DNA from 2 places in the Priestia sp. 53B2 genome. Region 2 is predicted to be linked to the other one. Evidence: riboswitches for the same ligand, from Rfam matches in the RefSeq annotation. Region 2 holds a riboswitch; the other holds the start of a gene.

Region 1 (7,473 bases), on a different contig from region 2:
TTCATCTGCGCTGAGCAGCGGGTAATTTCGAATATCAGCAAGTGTGATATCAGCTAGGACTTGCTTTGCTGCCATTCGTTCTTTCATTGACTCAGCGCTAACTCCTGCGAGCTGATCTCCAGAACGCTCTTCGTTTGCTTTGGCCATGATTTCTTTTAAGCTATAAAATGAAAATGTTTCTCCTAACAATCGTGTAGTTTTAAACATCGTTTCCTCCTTGTATATTTAGTAGATTATGATGAAAAAGCGAGCGTTTTAACGGAAACGGAGATCGCTTCTCCAGCTACTGGTAAACCTAGATCAATGTAATCTCCGTGTGTAAAATCAATTTGATCTAAACAAATAATTTCTAACTCTTTCCTCTGTTTAGCTAATGCTTGTCCTAAAGCTTTTGCAATATCTTGCTCGCATAGAACAACTAGGCACTTAGCTCCCTTAAAACAAGCAATAAATTCAGCGCTTATTACTTTTGCTAATTCTTGAAGCATCTTATAGCTGCAGTAAGGAAAATGAGATAAAGCAATAGCAGCGGGGGGATCTTCTGCACTGAAAATAGTTGAAGCCTGCATACATGAAGCTCGAGCTCTTTCTTGAAACAGCTGCGGATTCCATGTCTCCTCTTGCTGAACGGGTATTTCTATAATGGGAATATTTTTTAGTGGCAGCCGCTTCGACCCAATGTATACGGTTGATCCGCTAACTTCTGTATTTTGCATACCAGCCCCAATTACAGTAGCGCGCGTTGTCTCAGCGGCTTGAGATACTTGGATGGATTGAAAATGATATGCTAGAAGCGGACCAACGTCTCCGTGTATGGCCACTTCCTTCACTGTTTTTGGCTTTTGTTTCTTCATCATTGCTCCTACTCCTCCTGAAACCATGATCGTTTCAGGAGGTATAGAAGATCTTGTATGAGGAGAAACGAGCAGCGAGGAACTTTGATTCAGCGCTTTTACATAATTCACGGTTTCTTCAGCTAGTAATTGACAGATAGACGAGAGCTTTTCAAATGTTTCTTTTTCACCTTCTCGCAGTATTAAAGAATTATTTTTTAAAAATTCAGTTAAATAAGGTGAAATGTAGGTTACAAAACCGTCTGAATTCAGACGAATTAACCTTCCCCCCACATGCAGTGTAAACGTTTCTATCACTTTTCCATTTTGACATAAAGCGATGTTAGCAGTTCCTCCCCCTACATCAATATTGGCAATTACTGCATTGGTTTCAGCGGAACGTTGAATTGCTCCTGATCCTTTTGCTGCTAATATTCCTTCCAAGTCAGCGCCGGCTGTTGCAACAACAAAATCCCCAGCATGTTCGGCTAGATAGTGAACGATACTTTCTGCATTTTGCTTTCTAGCCGTTTCTCCTGTAATGATCACAGCGCCTGCCTCCACTTGATCTAAGGAGATTCCTGCATTCTTATACTCTTGTTCTAGTAGTACCGTTAATCTTTGAACATCGATTTCAACATCGTTTAGCATAGGGGTGGTATAGATAGAACTTGCATACGTTACGCGACGATCAATAATTTGACAGCCTGGCAGCGTAAACTGATTTTGTTGATTTGCTATTAACAGCTTGCTTACAATCAGTTTTGTTGTGCTTGTTCCAATATCTAAACCTATGCTCGTTATCCATTTCTGTAGCATGCTATCAATCCCTTATCTCGTTTGAATATGGTGATTATCATAAAACAATTTTTTGAATATTTCACTAACTATGTTATCAAACCTGACACACTTTGTGTAAACAAAGGTGACAAATGACAAAAAAGACTAAATCTTGGTAGATTTAGTCTTTTTGCTTATGATGAGTGTGATTTAGTTACAATCATTCTTGATGCCGATGGAATTAACAATGAAAGAATGACTAAGCAGGCTATTAGTGACCCTACCATTGAAATCCCGTTCATTGAAAAAGAATACCATAGAGCGGACATGCCCTTTGGCGCGTATGATCCCCAGAAAATAATACCCGCAATAAAGTGCCAGAAATACCGTGCGAAGCTGCCGATAACAAGGGATAAAACAATCAAAACAAAAGCTTTTGATCTGTTATTGTTAGCTAAATTTATTTTAATAGATTGCGAAAAAATACCTCCAAAACCTATAAAAGCAAAAGCCACAATATATTCAATAAACGTTTGTAGCGCTGTTAAAATATAAGCCGTTCCTGTTGCCAACTGCAGCAGCCCCCATAATAGACCAGATAGAGCTCCGCCTTTTACTCCCCAGCGAAAGCACATAATAAAAATGGGCACCATGGAGAACGAAATACTCACAGCCGTTGCAATCTTAATGGAAGGCAAAAGATCAAGTAGAAGTGCCAATGCTGCAAAAATGGCTATTTCAATTTTAGCCTGTAAAGGTAATGCTTTATTCACGTTTCTCACTCCTGTTTTTTGAATCATTCATATCAAACGGTTTACACAGGAGTAAGCAAATATATGCTACTATTTCCACATTCCTACGCTAGCGTTAACTAACAGGTTCGAAGGGTCTGAACAATTTGTTCACTCTCAGCACGGCGGCTCCCCCTGTGGTACGTTCGGATATTTATGTAGTATTATGACAACATTCATTATACCATATGTAACAAAATAGATTCGAGAGGTTTCAAAGATGTTTCTATTTTCTGAATCTATTTTTTATAATGACAATCGTTTTAGTATTTGGTATACTTCTTTTATGTCAAATGAATATAAAAAACCCTCATCCTAATCGATGAGGTAGAGGTCGCAGTTTTTAATAGTAAAGCAACGGAAATGCAGAGAACATTGAGGATGTTGCTTGAAAGGAAAAATTGCCGAAGTTTAGATCACTTCTCGGTTGATTTAAGCTGGGGCTGTCTCCGAACAGGAACAGAACTGTCACATCATGCAAGTGATGTGAAGAGCTATCTTCACGGAAGGCTGACGCGGTTTTCAGATTTAAAAGCGCGCACATATACTGCGGGCTTTTTTTATGTTATCCCGTCTCTTTCCGTACATTCGAAAGGAGTATTTATCTATGCAAGAGCAGCAAGAATTAAAACGTGGGTTGAAATCTCGCCACTTAACGATGATTTCATTAGGAGGAGCCATTGGAACAGGCTTATTCCTAGCAAGTGGTGGAGCAATTCACACAGCAGGACCAGGGGGAGCGCTTTTAGCTTACGCTATCATTGGTGTCATGGTTTACTTTTTGATGACCAGCCTGGCGGAGCTCGCAGCTTATATGCCTGAAGCTGGTTCGTTTAGTACGTATGCGTCTCGGTTTGTAGATCCATCCTTTGGTTTCGCTCTCGGCTGGAACTATTGGTATAACTGGGCTATTACGATTGCAGCTGAATTATCCGCTGGAGCCCTTATTATGAAATTTTGGTTCCCAAACTCTTCTTCTATTTTATGGAGTGCCCTGTTTTTATTAATTATGTTTGGGCTTAACTACCTTTCTGTAAAAGGATTTGGTGAATCTGAATTTTGGTTTTCGTTAATTAAAGTAGTAACGGTTATCATCTTTTTAGTTATTGGTATTATGATGATTTTTGGTATCTTTAACAATGAAGCACCAGGTTTTAAAAACTTCACGCTTGGTGATGGACCCATTCACGGTGGATTCTTTACTGTCCTAGGTATTTTTATGGCTGCTGGTTTTTCATTCCAAGGAACAGAGTTGCTTGGAGTCGCAGCTGGAGAAAGTGAAGATCCGGAAAAAACGGTTCCTCGCGCAGTTAAACAAGTCTTCTGGCGCATCTTGTTATTTTATATTTTAGCTATTTTTGTTATTGGGATGCTTATTCCATACACAGCGGATTCATTAGCAAGTGATGATGTGCGGGTAAGTCCGTTTACTCTAATATTCGAACGATCAGGTCTGGCGTTTGCAGCATCGGCTATCAATGCCGTTATTTTAACAGCCGTTTTATCTGCTGGTAACTCAGGTATGTATGCTTCTACGCGTATGCTGTGGAACTTAGCGAAAGATGGAAAAGCACCAAGGTTCTTAGCAAAAGTAAATAAACGAGGCGTTCCGGTTAATGCTTTAATCGCAACGGCACTTGTCGGTACACTTGCATTTGGTGCTTCATTTTTTGGAGACGGTGCAGTATACACGTGGTTACTTAACGCTTCTGGTATGTCTGGTTTTATTGCTTGGTTAGGAATTGCAATCAGCCACTATCGTTTTAGAAGAGCATTTGTTGCCCAAGGTCATGATTTGAGCGAACTTCCATATCACGCAAAACTTTTCCCGTTTGGTCCTATCTTTGCCTTTATTTTATGTGCTGTTGTTATTTTAGGTCAAAACTATTCGGCGTTTATGGGTGATTCGATTGACTGGTACGGTGTACTTGTTTCTTATATCGGACTTCCTTTATTCTTAATTGTTTGGTTAGGATACAAATGGACGAAAAAGTCAAAACTTATTCCGTTAAAAGAATGCCAAGTAACAGTGAAAAAATACGAATAAAAAAAGCTCTCTATTCAAAAGAATAGAGAGCTTTTTTTATGTGATCTGATCAGCAAAATGAAGAGATATATATGCGGGCTGATTTTTCATAACAAGCATATAACCTTTGAGGGGACGATTACAGTAATCAGCAGCTTCTATATAATAAATATGCTGAATTAACCTGCTTAAATGGGTTACAAAAGATGGAAGTTGATGAGTAGGAATGCTTTGAATGTAGTCTATGATTTCTTGTTTAGTTTGAAGGCCCGAATGGGTACATTCTAACAGATGAAAAAGCGGATCTGCTGCTATAGTAGATAGTTCAGAGTTGTGTTTGATTCTATTCAGCTGGATATGCAGTTCGTTTTTGGACCATCTTTTTGGAATAGCTCTTAGATGCTGATATTGAAAATGTGTATTCATGATAGCTAACACCTTTCGTATTAAAATAATAAAACGACTTATTATTTTAATAACCTTTACACATGAAACTAAAACGTTACAATGTGTAAAGGTGTCATACATCTTATAAAATAAGCTGATAAAAAAGCACATCTTGCCACTGATTAAATTTCCAGCCTACTTCTTTAAATTCTCCGCAAAATGTAAAATTAAATTGCTCATGCATTTTGACACTGATATCATTCCCTTTTGTAATCCCTGAAATGACAACGTGGTGGTTGAGTTCTTTAGCTAATTCCAAAATACACTTCATAAGCTGTTTTCCAATGCCATGCCCCTGCTGGTTTTTATCAATATAAATCGATAGCTCTACCGTTTGAATGTACGCTTCTTTATCTCGATAAGAAGAAAGCGAAGCATAGCCCGCTACTACCCCATCTTTTTCCGCAACAATAAGCGGAAAAAGTTCATTGCTAATGTGATTATCAAACCAGCTCCTTCTTTGCTCTACTGTTACAGGCGTTAAATCAAAAGTAGCAGCACTTGCTTGAACAGACTGGTTATAAATTTCAACAAGCATAGGTAAATCTTCTTCTTTAGCATAACGAATGATCATATGTACAAACTCCTTATAGTATAGAATTATCTTTATTTTACTTCTTTTAATAAACATAATCTACATAAAAAACCGATGTGCACATGCACATCAGTTATGATTTTGAGCATATTGAAAGGTTTGAAGAACTTGAAGTGTCTCTTTTGTAGAAACGACCGTTGCAAACTCCTCATGCAAAGAAGACAGTGCGAATGTATGTACATCTTCTGCAGGAAGCCTTGTTTTTCCATCGTAGGACATACAATCAAAGCAAGCTGTTGCATCGTTTACAACGTACGTCCTGTACCCTAGATTTCCAGCCATGCGGGCAGTCGTAGAGACGCAGTGATTAGTAGTTAATCCTATTAAGATAAGCGTATCGTAGCCATTTGCTTTTAAATAACTGTCTAGCTCTGTTCCAATGAAGCAGCTGTTCACGTGTTTGCGAATTAAGTATTCGTCTTCTTGTGGACCAAATCCTTCTTTGAACTGAAACCCCTTCGAACTTGGGTGTAAAGGAGAATTTGGATTTTCGGATGCATGCTGTACGTGAATGACAGGATAATCTTGGCGCCTCCATGCTTGGAGTAGCGTCAGCATATGTTTTTCTGCATCTAGATTGTTTCTTTCCCCCCACTGTGGTGAATAAAACCCTTCTTGTACATCGATAAGCAGCAGCACTGGCCGGGAACGTAGCATAAGCATCATCTTCTTTCATCTTTATTTTAAAATGGAAATAACGTATGTGCACCCATCAGGACCGGCTTTTGAAGAATGAACCGTTTGTTTCGGTAAATGTACCCGATCTCCTGCCTGACATAGAACCGTATCACGTTCAACTGTAAAGTAAATAGATCCTTCAAGTATATGAAGAATTTCATCAGTTGGATGGGTATGAGATGGGTGCGTTTGAAAAGCAATATCGTGCTGTACTTCAACGTATCCAGTATACGCCGGAAGCAGTTCTTTAATTACTTCTTCAAACTTTCCGCCAACTCCTTTTTTAATAGAGGCTTTTTTTACATCCATGCTGCTCACTCCTTTTTAATTTAAACGGACACTGTCCGGTAGTATAGTTGTTATCATCGTGGAAAAAATATTGCTTCCACTCTCGGTTTTCCTGCTGTCCATACCATCCTAACTCAGGGTGAGCTGATACGTCATCATATGTTTTTAACCGATCGCGGACCACCTTTTGTACGTGCCGTCCTATTTTTGAATCTCCTGTCATACCTTCAAACACCCACCGAGGCTGAAATGTAATCATAAATCCTCTGCTCTTACGACTTTTACGCAAAGAATGAGCAGGCGTATTACAGACGACAAAAATAGGTTCTCCGTGAAAGCAAAATTCCCATAATGGATCTTTTGGATCTTTTGGAATGTCTTGCGGCCATTTCTTTTGATCAATTTGATGAAGAAATGTCAGCGTATCCCAAAACATTGTTTCGTACTCTTCCATTGATCGTTCTTTATGTTCAGGCTTAAAGAATAACACAAAGGATGTATAGCGACCTATGGTCTTGAACGTATCTATGTATTCTCTAAGTGCCGAAGCTGCATTCCTAATATCTTGGTAGTTATAAGAAGTAGTCACAAATGAAAAACGCAGTAAATCTTTTTTAAAGCCTTCTACCCCTAATATACAAGGAAATGGATTTTCTTCTGATAATATATCGCTTTGGAAATATTGAAAAGCATCTTTTCCCCAAAACGGGACATGCGTTGACTCTAAAATCTCATTAGCTCGAAAAAGCATTTTTGATGCCATTAAAACCCTCCTTATGGAACTCAACGTTACATGTGTATTAAAGAAAAGAAAGTTTATGAGCATTTTTAACTAAATGCCGCTTCTAAATTATAAAACTCTAATCTATATATATAAGCTACTATTGGACAAGTTAGAAAGGAGGCTGTGTTTGTGGAGTGGTTTTTGATTGCTATAAAACAAATAATTCTAGGTATTAGTCTCGCAGCACCGGTAGGTCCAATTAATATAGAGATGATTAAAAAAGGGCTGATAAAAGGATTTTGGGCTTCTTG
Region 2 (7,473 bases):
GTTATGTCTCAACCTCTTTGTTTTTTGTGTTGTCATAATTCATATAAAAAGGTATAAACTAGGTTCTCTCACTAGACAAAAAGGTTTTTCCTATGTAGTATAGGTGTCAGATAATACAAAACGAATGTTCAGTATAAATAATAAATGTGCGGGGCGGTGGAAATAGCTTGAATAAAAAAAAGCTTCAAAGTGAACAAACCAAAAGAAAAGTGGCAGATGCCGCTAAAGCATTGTTTTCTCAAAAAGGCTATAAAGCTACATCTATTGAGGAAATTGTAGAAGCTACGGGAAGCAGTAAAGGAAATATTTATTATCACTTTAAAAGTAAAGAAGGGCTTTTTCTCTATTTAATAGACGAATGGAATCTCGAGTGGGAACGAAACTGGAAAGAAAGAGAGTCTCTTTACAAAACAACAAGAGATAAGCTTTTTGGAATTGCGGAGCAAATCATTTTAGATGATTTGAATCATCCTCTTACGAAAGCCGCCGATGAGTTTTTTAACAACGAGGAAAAGGGCAGCGACATCGAAGAGCGAATTGATGAGATGGTGAAACGACACTTGGAGTTTAACCGGGAACTTTTGCAAAAAGGCATTGATGAAGGAGAGTTTTCTCCTAAAAATGCAGAACAGCTTGCAGTAGTTTTAGAAGGGCTGTTTGTTGGAATGAGCCGCATGTCTCGAAAAACGAACACGGAAAATGCCCTGCAGCTCTACCATTCAGCAATCGATGTATTTTTAAACGGAATTATAGCAAGGTCTTCTTAAATAATCGGGGATGCTTATTGCGGTAATGAGTAATCCCTCATTATTTTGTATTTTTATAGACCGAACGTTCAGTATTTTTGAAATCAGGAGGTTTATATGTCATTATTGTTAAGAAATCGAGCGGCGATTTTGCTGCTCATGCTAAATATTTTTATTATTTTTACAGGAATCGGTCTCGTGATTCCAATTATGCCAACATATATGACGGAGCTTCATATCAACGGCAGCGTGATGGGGCTTTTAGTAGCGGTGTTTTCACTAACTCAATTTCTGTTTTCACCTTTAGCGGGGCGGTTATCAGATTCGTTAGGAAGAAAGAAAATTATTGTAGCGGGAATGATTGTTTTTGCCTTGTCTGAATGGTTCTTTGGTTCAGTGAGTACACCTCTTTTATTATTTGTATCGAGAATGTTAGGCGGAGTCGGGGCCGCGCTTATTATGCCTGCTGTTATGGCTTATACAGCGGACGTGACGTCTGCTAAAGAACGCGCTAAAGGAATGGGCTATGTGACGGCCGCAATTACAACAGGATTTATTATTGGGCCCGGTATCGGAGGCTTTTTAGCTGAATACGGCATGCGTGTACCATTTTATATGGCCGCAGTAGCAGGAGGCTTGGCTGCAGTGATTACGCTTTTTGTTTTGCCAGAGTCTCGTCCTGTACAAAATCATGCTGTTTCAAACAATGAGAATCCAAAAGAAGATCGGCTGCTACTGCAGCTTATGAATTCCTATAAAGAACCTTATTTTTTAAGTTTAATTATTGTTTTTGTGACATCGTTTGGATTATCCAATTATGAAACGATTTTTTCACTATTTGTTGATCATAAATTTAGCTTTACGCCAAAAGATATTGCGTTTGTTATTACGTTTGGCTCTATTGCGGGGGCTGTAGTGCAGGTTACGATTTTTGGCTGGATTTTAAATAAGTTTGGTGAAAAAAGAGTGATTTCGTTTTGCTTGATGATGACGGGACTTTTTATTTTACTTACGCTATTTGTGCACACGTACTGGCTTATTATTGTTGTGACGTTCATCGTCTTTCTAGCAACAGATATTTTACGTCCGGCAATCAGCACGCAAATGTCGATGATGGCACAAGACGACCAAGGATATATAGCCGGACTAAATTCTGCTTATACAAGTCTTGGGAATATTATTGGACCCGTTGTAGCAGGCTTTCTCTTTGATATAAACATTAATTATCCGTACGTATCAGCTGCACTTGTACTGCTGCTTTGTTTTCTTTTATCTTTAAGAGCAGGGAAGGACAGAAAAACAGCTGTGAGAAATCAAGCGGTTTAAGAGAAATAACCATAAGGAAAAAATGATAGAATTCTTAGGGAATAGAAGACCTCCAGTAACTTACTGGAGGTCTTTTGAGTATTCTTTTAGGAAAGGTGTAAGGTTTACAACGCCACTCAGCCTATAGAGAAGATTTATTTTATCGGCAAAACAGTGAAATGGTTGCAAATAAAAAAGGTTAATAGTAAACTTTAAACGTAACAAGAATAGTATGGGAGCTTGCGCGGGGCAGGCTGAGAGTACAGGGACGCCTGTTGACCATTTGAACCTGTTGGATAATGCCAGCGCAGGGAATGTGAGTACATACCAAAGCACTTTGCGCATGCAAGGTGCTTTTTGTCTTTTTTTTGCAGTGTTAAAACTAAATGAAAAGAGTGAGAGAATATGGATATTAGTAAAATTTCAGCTCAATTAGAAAAAGTAAGAGATACAAGTCCGCTTGTTCATAATATTACGAATGTTGTGGTAACCAATTTTACTGCAAATGGACTGCTTGCACTAGGAGCTTCACCTGTTATGGCTTATGCGAAGGAAGAAGTGGCTGACATGGCACGAATCGCCGGAGCGCTTGTCTTAAATATGGGTACACTGACGGCTCAAGAAGTAGAAGCGATGAGAATAGCAGGAAAATCAGCAAATGAAAATGGCGTGCCGGTTATTTTCGATCCTGTAGGAGCCGGAGCGACACCGTTTCGTACAGAAGTAGCAGGTCAGCTTGTAGAAGAATTAAATATTGCAGTTATTCGTGGTAACGCTGCTGAAGTTGCGAATGTAGTAGGCGAGTCATGGCTCATTAAAGGCGTTGATTCATTAGAAGGGCAAGGAGACGTCATTGAACTTGCTGAGAAAGCAGCGAACAAATTAGATACAGTGATTGTTATCACGGGTAAACAGGATGTAATCACAGATGGAAACACAACGTATACAGTAGACAACGGTCACCCGTTATTTACGAAAGTGACGGGGACTGGATGTCTGCTGACATCAATAATAGGAGCTTTCGCTGCTGTAGAAAAAGAATATGTCGAGGCAAGCGTTGCTGCTTTAAGTTTTTACGGAGTGGCAGGTGAGATCGCCGCAGCGAAAAAAGGTGAAGAAGGGCCGGGAAGCTTTCAAATTGAGCTGTTAAACCAGCTTCATCTTTTATCCGGGCAGGATATTGAATCATATGCAAGAGTACATCAACGTTAAAAGGAGCCGGAAAATGACAAACGAAGAAATCAAAAAGCTGCTGCAAGTTTATTTTATAATGGGCAGCAATAACTGTACAAAAGATCCGAGAGAAGTGTTGAAAGAAGCAATTGAAGGCGGCGTTACCGTGTTTCAATTCCGTGAAAAAGGCGAGGGTGCCTTAACAGGAGAAGCGAAATATCAGCTGGCGAAAGAACTTCAGCAAATTTGTCAGCAGCATAGCGTTCCTTTTATCGTGAATGATGATCTTGACTTAGCGATCCGCTTACAAGCAGATGGCGTTCATATTGGACAAGAAGATGAAAAAGCGCATATTGTTCGAGAGAAAATAGGAAAAGGAATTGTGGGCGTTTCTGTTCATAATATACAAGAGCTGCAGCAAGCGATAAAAGACGGAGCGGATTATGTAGGAATGGGACCTGTTTTTCCTACTTCTACAAAAAAAGATGCAAAAGCAGTGCAAGGTACAAAATTAATTGAAGAAGTACGAAACCAGAATATTGACTTTCCAATTGTAGGAATCGGTGGCATCACACCTGAAAATGCCAAACAAGTAGTAGAAGCAGGTGCAGATGGCGTTTCTATTATTACCGCGATTAGCTTAGCAGCTTCTCCAAAAGAAAAAGCAGCTCAATTGAAAGAAGCGGTAGGAAAATAAAAAAAGCGCACAGTGTGCGCTTTTTTATTATAGCTGAACAGTTTGAGGAGTTTCTTCGCCTTCATTCATGAAGCGAATTTCGTTCGGCGTAATTTCAAGAACAACATACTCAGGGTCATTTGGACCGTCAAACCATTCTTTCATGTGATCGTTCCATATACGCCCTTTTAATTGATCACCAGTACGAAGAACAGCTGTCCCAGATAATTCTAAGTATTGATCGCCATATCCTTCGCCGCTGTAGCCCAATAGTACGTGCACGTTCGGATTGGCTTCGATTTCTTCTGCCTTATGTGTATTGATATTTGTTGGTGTGTAAAGAGCGATACCATCTTCATCGCTAAAGAATGTCATATAGCGAGAGTGGGGTTTGTTGTTTACAACTGTAGCTAATGTACCTACACGATTTCCTTCTAATACTTCGTTTACTTTTTTAGCAATTTTTTGTTCATTCATTTTATCCATCTCCTTTATTACTTTTTGTGTTCCTCAATCGAAGATAAATAAAACATACATGTCTAAAAAAAAGTAAGTTAACAATAAAATAATTATGTAAACTAATAAATTGAAAAATAAAAAAAGCTAGCTACAGCTAACTAAAAAATAAGCCCGCACTGCCGTAACCCTAAGTGTCTTAAATACCCAGATCTACTAGGTGGGTGCCCTCATAGCCGGGTTTAGCGTCCCAAGAAGGGCGTGCTATCTGCAGCTAAATTTTGAGCTCCCTTTTAACACTCAAAGGTTTAAGACAACATGAGTATACGCACAGCGCAGGTATGTATAACAAATGTAAATAAGATGCCGATATATAAATGTTTTCTAATTAATCAACTTTCATCGTACAAGAAATGATTATAACGGAATAATGAATGGAACGCAAGACTTTTATTTAAAGTTTTTCTTCTCTAACATCTTGGCGGGGAAGCAGTAACAAAATAAGAAAAGGGCCCGCAACTGGAATGAAACATAAAAGAAGGTAAGGCCGGGATGCTATCCTTTCTTTTGTCATAACGGAGTAAGAAAGCCACGTTAAAACAAAAAAATCAGCGGTCATCACGCTAACAAGCTGTGACTGCATAAAAGCATCTCCATAAGCTTTTATTGAACCTATGGATAGTCCGTATACGTAACCTGCAATCGTGAGCGCTAAGCATAGTCCAATCCATAGACGAGAAGAAATGATAGCAATGAAACGTGAAGGAATACGCGAACGTGGTCGAACTTTTTGTCCTTTCCAATGATAATAGAGCAAAAGAGAAAAAGCTCCAAGCGCAAATGATAGAAGAGAAAATGGCCATCCAGGCAGTTTGTATGTATCTTTTTTACAGATCATTAACATAAACAATACTGGGAAAAGTCCTAAAAAAGAGAATACCGTAACCACGAGCGGATCTACCTGTTGAAAATTTCCTGTGATAAGATTTTTAAACAGCAAATCATTAGCGGCGCTTGCTCCCGGAGCTAGCAGCAAGGCGTATAGTACAAGCATAGCCCATACAATGATATACATATTCTCAACTCCTTTTAATTGTTTTAGTGTACAAAAACCATTTCAGTATATTTCCCTGTCTTGTGACGAAGGGAAACACTTGAAACTCTTCTTTAATTAGGTGTAATATTACACTAAAGAAATGTGCGTGTATAGAAAGAAAGGGCTGTGAAAATGAATAAACAAGAAGTGATTAAATCAGTATCGGATAAAATACGATTAATTCGTTTAGAAAGAAACTATTCACAAGACAGAATGGCTGAAGTCATCGGTATTTCCAAAAAAACATTGGTTCAAATTGAAAAAGGGCGCACGGAAGCAGGGTGGACGACCACTGTTGCAGTATGCGGTTTGTTTGGTGACAGTGAAATCCTTCAATCGGTTTTAGGAGACGTTCCTTTAGAAGTAGTAGAAATCATTGCTCATAACGGGGTATCTTCTCCAAAAGATAAAACGCTCGGAGGAAGAGTATGGTGGAAAGAAATTCAAAAAGAAGGCTCTTTTCGTCTGCAGCAAAATATGATTAGTCAGCACTATCGCATTTTAGATGACCAAGACTATCGATGGTTTAGTTCATTTGATAAAAGCGAAGCGGTAAAAAGGTTTGAAGAATTAACGAATGAATAAAAAAGAGGCCGGGACATAACAAAATCACTTCAATCTAGAGACGAACAAATGGGATAAAGGAGCTGAATCGCTTGTCACACAGCTGTTGATTTCCGTGCAAGACTTCGCTTTTCCCGCAGGAGTCTTTGCCTTGCCCTCCAATCAACCGCTAGAAGCAACCACATACACGAAACCTACGTTCACCCTATCCATAAAAAAATCCGAACGAATTTGATTCTCCATCAAGAGTCTTGATTCATCGTTCGGATTTTTCTTCCACTGCTATACTTTTGTCTCGGCCTCTACTGATTCATTAACGTACCTGATGAGGGACGACTGAACCAATTCCATAGCTCTACATCTCCAAGTGACGCATATGTGATCGACGGATCATCTTTTAATTTCAGAAGTTTTTTTGTAGGCCCTGTAATCACAACGCCGTACACACCGACGCCATGTTTTTTCACATAAGAATATCGCTGCTTTAACAACAGATCGGAATGGTCTAGCTGACGAACTTTTTGGACCGTTTCTTCATTATCGGCTAATAGTTTCATCATATTTAAAACGTTCGACTTGCTAGTAGAGTGGGTTTGATTTCCTTTGTGATCGTAAGGTAAGTCTAAAAACTCTGGAAAGCCAAATGTTGATGTTAAGTCAATTAATGGCTCATCTTTTGTGCTTGTTTTTTGTTCGTGTCCTGTATTAAGCGCATACCAAGAGGTAGAAAAATCACGGCTGTCGATGGCGTTCATTTTTTGCTGAACTTCTTTTAGCGAATACGTCTCATCAAAAGAAATAGCCACTTCGCTTACCGTGCCTTTTGGGAGATTTTCTAACGCTTTCCATGTTTCGTTTGTCCATTCCTTATACTCTTTTGCATGCTGCTTTAGTTTTTTGGGATCAGGATATACAAAAGAAAGGTTAAGGTCGTATTTGCCGCCAGAAAATTCTTTTTCTACACCGCTTGTTTTATCAAACAGCTGATGAAATGTAAACGTCCCAATGGCTTGCTCTTCACGTCCGATTTGCTTATAAGCTTCCATTTGCGACTGCATGCGGAAAAAGGACTGTGTATCAGAAGTGGTTTCACGTATATGAACGTTCGGAAAAGCAGATTCGATAGCCGCTTGATTCACGCTGTTTATGTATTCGGTTTTTGATTGATGATAATATACAATAGATAAAAAGCTGCCGATTATCCATAGCAGAACGACAGAACTAATGACAGTTGTCACATTTGAAAGGCGCTGCTTCCATTTGGCGATATAAATGGACTTTTTAACTTTTTTATTATCCAACATCGTATCGTCACTTAGTGAAGTAGCCGATGAAGTTGGCGGTAACGGTTCATCTTCGGTTAGCAAGTGCTCCAAATGAGCTGAGCATGCTTCACAATTTTCCGTATGTTCTTCAAGTGTTTCTGCTTCTTTGTCTGTCAAAGTGCCGTTTTTATA

What was found. Region 2 has a riboswitch for thiamine pyrophosphate ahead of thiM (hydroxyethylthiazole kinase). Riboswitches for the same ligand answer to the same signal wherever they lie in the genome.
Region 1: linked by a shared signal. The riboswitch ahead of thiT (energy-coupled thiamine transporter ThiT) and the one ahead of thiM (hydroxyethylthiazole kinase) in region 2 are both predicted to bind thiamine pyrophosphate.

What each region holds. Positions count from the first base shown of each region.
Region 1 is NZ_JBLZXA010000030.1:41,818-49,290, forward strand. It holds gene ACN6NE_RS24785 (ethanolamine ammonia-lyase subunit EutB) at 1-207, opposite strand, end outside; gene ACN6NE_RS24790 (ethanolamine ammonia-lyase reactivating factor EutA) at 234-1,652, opposite strand; gene thiT (energy-coupled thiamine transporter ThiT) at 1,808-2,386, opposite strand; TPP riboswitch at 2,450-2,550, opposite strand; lysine riboswitch at 2,725-2,909, shown strand; gene ACN6NE_RS24800 (amino acid permease) at 3,012-4,451, shown strand; gene ACN6NE_RS24805 (hypothetical protein) at 4,488-4,856, opposite strand; gene ACN6NE_RS24810 (GNAT family N-acetyltransferase) at 4,960-5,451, opposite strand; gene ACN6NE_RS24815 (cysteine hydrolase family protein) at 5,542-6,129, opposite strand; gene ACN6NE_RS24820 (cupin domain-containing protein) at 6,151-6,459, opposite strand; gene ACN6NE_RS24825 (YqcI/YcgG family protein) at 6,434-7,201, opposite strand; partial or broken gene ACN6NE_RS24830 (LysE family transporter) at 7,352-7,473, shown strand, end outside.
Region 2 is NZ_JBLZXA010000027.1:317,295-324,767, forward strand. It holds gene ACN6NE_RS22090 (TetR/AcrR family transcriptional regulator) at 168-767, shown strand; gene ACN6NE_RS22095 (MFS transporter) at 864-2,072, shown strand; TPP riboswitch at 2,274-2,382, shown strand; gene thiM (hydroxyethylthiazole kinase) at 2,457-3,263, shown strand; gene thiE (thiamine phosphate synthase) at 3,277-3,921, shown strand; gene ACN6NE_RS22110 (pyridoxamine 5'-phosphate oxidase family protein) at 3,949-4,377, opposite strand; RNA gene ssrS (6S RNA) at 4,524-4,701, opposite strand; gene ACN6NE_RS22120 (hypothetical protein) at 4,811-5,431, opposite strand; gene ACN6NE_RS22125 (helix-turn-helix transcriptional regulator) at 5,585-6,037, shown strand; gene ACN6NE_RS22130 (anti sigma factor C-terminal domain-containing protein) at 6,319-7,473, opposite strand, start outside.